DNA from 2 places in the Rahnella sp. JUb53 genome. Region 2 is predicted to be linked to the other one. Evidence: predicted binding sites of a transcription regulator. Region 2 holds the regulator's gene; the other holds the start of a gene.
What was found. The regulator LexA, encoded in region 2, represses DNA repair genes until DNA is damaged. The targets are predictions, from matches to a motif close to TNCTGTATGTACATACAGNA.
Positions count from the first base shown of each region.

Region 1 (3,421 bases), on a different contig from region 2:
CAGACCCATAGCAGGTAATACGATCAGCGCAGCAAAGGTCGCGCCGCCACCGACACCCGCCACACCGGCAGAGCTCAGTGTTACGATACCAACCAGCGTCGCAATCCATACTGGATCAAACGGGTTAATACCGACGGTTGGTGCAACCATCACGGCCAGCATTGTCGGGTACAGACCTGCGCATCCGTTCTGGCCGATAGTGGCACCAAAGGAAGCGGCAAAGCTTGCGATAGATTCCGGAATACCCAGACGACGCGTTTGCGCTTCAACACTCAGCGGAATGGTTGCCGCACTGGAACGACTGGTGAACGCGAAGGTCAGCACCGGCCAGACTTTACGGAAGAATTTCGCAGGATTCACGCCAGTGAAAGAAAGCAGTACGGCATGAACCACAAACATAATCCCCAGACCCAGATAAGACGCGACCACGAAGCTGCCGAGTTTAATGATGTCCTGAATGTTGGAACCGGCAACCACTTTGGTCATCAGCGCCAGAACACCGTACGGGGTCAGTTTCATGACCAGACGTACCAGTTTCATCACCCATGCCTGCAGGATATCGATGAAGACCAGAACACGAGGGCCTTTTTCTGCGTCATCTTTTACCAGCTGCAAGGCGGCAACACCCACGAAAGCAGCAAAGATAACGACGCTGATGATTGACGTCGGACTTGCGCCAGTCAGGTCAGCAAACGGGTTCTTAGGAATAAAGGAAAGGATTAACTGAGGCACGCTCAGGTCAGCCACTTTGCCTACATAGTTTGACTGAATCGCAGTCAGACGCGCGGTTTCCTGCGTACCTTGTACCAGACCCTCAGCGGTCAGACCAAACAGGCCGGTCACAAAGATACCCACCAGCGAGGCAATCAGCGTGGTGAAAAGCAGGGTACCGATGGTCAGGAAACTGATTTTGCCCAGCGAAGACGCGTTATGCAGTTTTGCTACCGCACTCAGAATCGAAACGAAGACCAGCGGCATGACAATCATTTGCAGCAACTGGACGTAGCCGTTACCGACAATGTTGAACCAGGTAATAGAGGTTTTCAGTACCGGATCGTCGGAACCGTAGATCAGCTGTAAAGCCAGACCAAACACAACACCCATGGCCAGACCGAGTAATACTTTTTTTGCCAGACTCCATTGCTTGTGGCGGGTTTGCGCCAGCAGCAACAGGAGAACAACGAAAACCACTACGTTAAGAACGAGCGGAAGATTCATACCGAACTCCAGACTTATAGTTTTGATATTTAAAACGGGTGTCCCCGACAGGGTTTGCACCATCCCAAAGCAATGGTGAGCAGAATATCAGTTTGGACACCTGAACATTTATATCCAAAAAGAATGCTTTATAACTTTTTGGGTTGATTCGTATCAAATATCGCCAAGTTGCGGGTGTTTTATGCCGGTCAGATGAACAATTTCAGGATGTGATTAAAAATATCAGGATTGATTGCACCAATGATGGGCGTCCAGTCGGGCCAGAACAGCGTTAACCCGACCAGCATCAGACACAACGTCCGTTCCAGCTGATTGCCTTTTTGACTGTTGATGATCGGCAGACGAAAGCGCCAGCGACATGGCCAAAGCAGGGGAACGCCAGCTGGCGTCAGCATATCCGCAAGAATGTGGCTCAGATAACCAATGATCATGGCGTGGAAAGCGTCTACCGGAATGACCCAGTCGTGCGGAAAATGCGTGCGCAAAAGGAAAATACCGCCCGCCACAGCCAGTAAACTGTGGGTAAAACCGCGGTGACCGAATGCCCGGGCGATTGGATGGGAAAGCCACTTCAGACGCTGACCTAGCACGGATTTCGGATGGTCGATGTCGGGCAATAAACAGGTAAGCAGGGACCCTGGAATAATATGCCACCAGTCGCCGTGCGCCAGCTCCGGAGAGAGCTGCGCCTTTTTGGCAAATACCGCACAGGCGATTGAGAAAATGAGATGGCCTTCCGCCGTCATGACGCGTCCGAACTGGATAACTGTTATTTTATCCAGTATAAGTGAAACTGTCACAATCTTGGAAGAGACACCCTGTAACTAATTGTCAACGGACTGATTAAAAAGAAAAAGGCGTATAAAAATACGCCTTTTGATTGTCACATTCTGAGCAGTTATCTCGCCAGCCAGCCGCCATCTACCGCAATCGTGTAACCGTTGACGTAATCGGAGGCTTTTGAGGCAAGAAACACTACCGGCCCCATGACATCTTCCGGTAAACCCCAGCGTCCGGCCGGGATCCTGTCGAGAATTTCTTTGCTGCGATCGCCATCGGCGCGAAGTTGCTCGGTGTTGTTGGTGGACATGTAACCCGGCGCAATGGCATTGACATTAACCTTATGCTTTGCCCATTCGTTAGCCATCAGCCGGGTAATCCCCATGACTGCGCTTTTAGATGCGGTATAGGAAGGAACGCGGATCCCGCCCTGATACGACAACATAGAGGCAATATTAATGATTTTGCCGCCATTGCCTTGTCTAATGAACTGCTTCGCTACAGCCTGAGACATAAAGAACAGCGTCTTACTGTTCACATTCATTACGTCGTCCCAGTTTTTCTCGCTGAACTCGATAGCATCTTCGCGGCGGATAATTCCAGCGTTATTGACCAGGATGTCGATATGGCCGAATTCAGAGACGGCTTTTTCGATAAGCTTCGGGATTTCTATAATACTGCTAAGGTCGGCGCGTAAATCGAGAAAGCGGCGGCCGGTGGCGATAATCTTTTGTTCTGTCTCTTCTGGCGCGGACTGGTTGATACCCACAATATCGCAACCCGCCTGAGCGAGACCCAACGCCATGCCCTGGCCAAGTCCGGTGTTACAACCGGTCACGATGGCGACTTTGCCGTTTAATTCAAACGAATCGAGGATCATATTCAGAGTCTCTTTTGCAACGGCATGTTCGCCATAAAAATTGAGTGGCTCCGCCTGCGGTGACAGAGCCAGAGAGTTAGCGCAGTTCGCTGACCTTGACGTGATCCATATCGTCGAATACCTGATTTTCTCCCACCATACCCCAGATGAAGGTGTAGTTTTTGGTCCCTACGCCCGCATGAATCGACCAGCTTGGGGAAATTACCGCCTGCTCGTTATGCACTAATAAATGACGGGTTTCCTGCGGCTGCCCCATCATGTGGAATACCGCAGTTTCCGCTTCCATGTTGAAGTAGAAATAGACTTCCATGCGGCGCTCGTGGGTGTGGCAAGGCATGGTATTCCACAGGCTACCTTCTTCAAGCTTGGTCAGTCCCATGGTCAGCTGGCAGGTTTCCAGTACGTCCGGCACGATAAATTTATTGATAGTGCGGCGGTTGCTGGTCGCTGCGTCGCCGATAGTTTGTGGTGAGGCTTCCGCCAGCGTGATCTTTTTGTTTGGAAAAGTGGTATGTGCAGGGGCGCTGTTATAGTAAAACTTGG
Region 1 is NZ_SLYT01000001.1:264,951-268,371, forward strand. Features, by position in the region: gene EC840_RS01310 (L-cystine transporter) at 1-1,218, opposite strand, end outside; gene EC840_RS01315 (metal-dependent hydrolase) at 1,407-1,964, opposite strand; gene kduD (2-dehydro-3-deoxy-D-gluconate 5-dehydrogenase KduD) at 2,117-2,878, opposite strand; gene kduI (5-dehydro-4-deoxy-D-glucuronate isomerase) at 2,955-3,421, opposite strand, start outside.
Region 1: a site for LexA is predicted at 1,983-2,002, ahead of EC840_RS01315 (metal-dependent hydrolase). Genes of this name have one in related genera too.

Region 2 (3,421 bases):
ACGCGCGGGCCTTCAGCAATGAAAACATGGCTTGGCAGCAGCGTTCCGTCGATTTCCAGCGGAATAAGGGGATCGGGCAGATTCTCTGCCAGACATTGCGCACGCAACGTCAGCAAGTCTGCTTTGGAGTTGTAAGGCAATACGTACAAAATCGGGCGCGTCGGGTCCAAATGCAACTCGGTAACCGGATCTGAAGGTATGACCTTGCTCTTTACCAGCAATGAGAGTGGTAAATTCAATAATGTGTAATAAAGTCTACGCCAACCTGACATAAAAACGTGAAGCCTCTTGTTAGCCATTTCGCCGCAAGGATACCAGAAAGATCCGTGGAGATCTGTGGTCATATAAAAGCTAAAATACGGCACACTTTTAAGGACAACCCTTCAAGGATCAGTACCCGAAATGGCGAACCAAGTCACTGGATTTACCCGAATTTATAAAGCGGCCGGATATTCCTGGAAAGGATTGAAAGCCGCATGGCAGAACGAAGCGGCTTTTCGCCAGGAAGCCAGCGTGGCTATCCCGTTAATTTTGTTATCTTTCTGGCTCGATGTCAGCACGGTTGAACGCATTTTGCTTGTAAGCTCCGTGATGCTGGTCTGCGTCACCGAGTTGCTCAACAGTGCGGTGGAATGCGCGATTGACCGTATCGGCCCTGAGTTTCACGTGCTCTCAGGGCGGGCAAAAGATATCGGTTCTGCTGCCGTACTTCTGACCATCATATTGGCGATTTTTGTCTGGGTCAGTATCTTTTGGCCGCGATGGTTCTGATCTGGAATCTGTATTCCAGGAATCACCGTTATGCCCTGTTTTTATTCAATCTTAGGTTTTCATTGACCGTTTAGCTGTATATACTCACAGCAAGACTGTATAAACAACCAGGGGGCGGAATGAAAGCTTTAACGACCAGACAACAAGAGGTCTACGACCTTATTCGCGATCATATCTCCACCACCGGTATGCCACCGACTCGCGCAGAGATTGCATCGCGTCTGGGTTTCCGTTCTCCCAATGCGGCGGAAGAACACCTGAAAGCGCTGGCACGTAAAGGCGTTATCGAGATTGTCTCCGGTGCATCTCGTGGTATCCGTCTGCTGATGGAAGAAGAAGAAGGTTTACCGCTGATCGGCCGCGTTGCCGCCGGTGAGCCGCTGCTGGCACAGCAACATATCGAAGGGCATTATCAGGTTGATCCGGCGATGTTCAAGCCGAGCGCCGATTTCCTGCTGCGCGTCAGCGGGATGTCGATGCGTGACATTGGTATCCTCGACGGCGATTTGCTGGCCGTGCATAAAACGCAGGACGTGCGTAACGGCCAGGTTGTCGTGGCGCGTATCGATGATGAAGTCACCGTGAAACGCCTGAAAAAGCAGGGCAGCGTGGTGCAGTTATTGCCTGAGAACAGCGAATTCCAGCCGATCGTGGTGGATTTACGCGAACAGAATTTCAGCATTGAAGGGCTAGCCGTAGGCGTCATCCGTAACGGCAACTGGATCTGACCTTCGTACTTCGAGCTGCAGACGCGTTGGCTGCGTGCGTTTACCCGAATCACTGACTCATGTCAGCTCATCGGGATTCTCTTACTTGCCGCCTTCCTGCAACTCGAATTACTCGGTCAGAAATTGCTGAGTCAGAAATTGCTGTGTCAGATAGAGAAGACTAAAACTAATTGAATATGGATGGCGGCCGCCTCTGGCATCCATGTGAATTCAAAGAGAAATGCGTTTCTCTCATCATCGCCCCTTTCGGGGCGATGTCATTTTAGGCATAACCTGAACCTCCGGCATGAGATTCTCTATGCAACATCATTCCCTGCGACAATCATTCAAAAATACCTTTCTAAGCCCCGCGGATAAAGCACTCTGGACCCTGGCGTTACCGATGATTTTTTCCAATATCACGGTGCCTCTTCTTGGTCTGGTCGATACCGCAGTGATCGGTCATCTCGACAGTGCCGATTATCTCGGTGGTGTGGCGGTTGGTTCGATGGTCACGACTTTCCTCTTCATGATGCTGCTGTTTCTGCGCATGAGCACCACCGGCATGACCGCACAGGCGCTGGGCGCAAAAGACAATCAGTTGCTGGCACGTGCTTTTGTGCAGCCCTTTTTGCTGGCGGTGCTGGCCGGTGTCGTCATTCTGTTATTTCGCCATCCGCTGATGGAGCTGGCGTTTCATGTCGTGGGTGGCAGTCAGTCGGTGCTGGAACAGGCGAGGCTGTTTATCGAAATCCGCTGGTACAGTGCGCCTGCTTCTCTGGCGAATCTGGTGATCCTCGGCTGGTTGCTGGGGATCCAGTATATTCGCGGGCCGGTGATTTTGCTGATCGCGGGAAATCTGCTGAATATTATCCTGGATATCTGGCTGGTAATGGGGCTGGGGCTGAACGTACGTGGTGCGGCGATGGCAACTGCCAGTGCAGAGTATTTCACGTTGTTCATCGGGCTGTATTTTGTCTGGCGTGTCATGAAACGACGCGGTATCACCGGTTCAGAAATCACCAGTGCGTGGCGCGGTAATTTGCGCCGTCTTCTCGGACTTAACCGCGACATCATGCTGCGCTCATTGCTGTTGCAGCTATGCTTTGCCTCACTGACCATCCTGGGTGCGCGGCTGGGCAGCCACATTGTGGCGGTCAACGCTGTTCTGATGAACCTGCTGACCTTTACCGCATTTGCACTCGACGGCTTTGCGTATGCCATTGAAGCCCATTCCGGTGAGGCATTCGGTGCGCGCAATCGCGAAAAACTGCTCAACGTGTGGCATGCCGCGTGCCGTCAGGCCGGACTGGTGGCGCTGGCTTTTGCGCTAATTTATGCCGTAGCCGGCGGGGCGATTATAAATGCGCTCACCTCACTCCCCGAATTGCGTGAACTGGCGGATCATTACCTCGGCTGGCAAATTGTATTGCCGCTGGTGGCGGTCTGGTGTTATCTGCTCGATGGGATGTTTATCGGTGCCACACGCGGGCGGGATATGCGTAACAGCATGGTGGTTGCAGCGCTCGGATACGGGCTGACGCTTCTGACCTTACCAGTGCTGGGAAACCATGCGTTATGGCTGGCGCTGACCGTCTTCCTCGGCTTGCGCGGGATTGCACTGGGCTGGATATGGCGTCGTTACTGGCAGCGCGATACCTGGTTTTCTTCTCCCGGACACTGAATTGGCAGTGTTTTATCAAAGAGATAAATGTTCTTTTGCCGTTATTTCCTGCTTTGGAATAATCCTAATAATGGTTTTTATCCCTGTTCGGGGAGGATTAATCCAGATTCTCTACTAACCTTAGAAGTGTTAAGGACGAGCTGCAGGAACAAAACGCAGCTCCATAAACCCAAGGTAACAGGAGATATTTTATGAATAAGGACCAAGCCGACGGTAACTGGAAACAGTTCAAAGGGAAAGTGAAAGAAAAATGGGGCAA
Region 2 is NZ_SLYT01000007.1:28,452-31,872, forward strand. Features, by position in the region: gene plsB (glycerol-3-phosphate 1-O-acyltransferase PlsB) at 1-272, opposite strand, end outside; gene EC840_RS16635 (diacylglycerol kinase) at 403-771, shown strand; gene lexA (transcriptional repressor LexA) at 891-1,499, shown strand; gene dinF (MATE family efflux transporter DinF) at 1,798-3,162, shown strand; gene EC840_RS16650 (CsbD family protein) at 3,354-3,421, shown strand, end outside.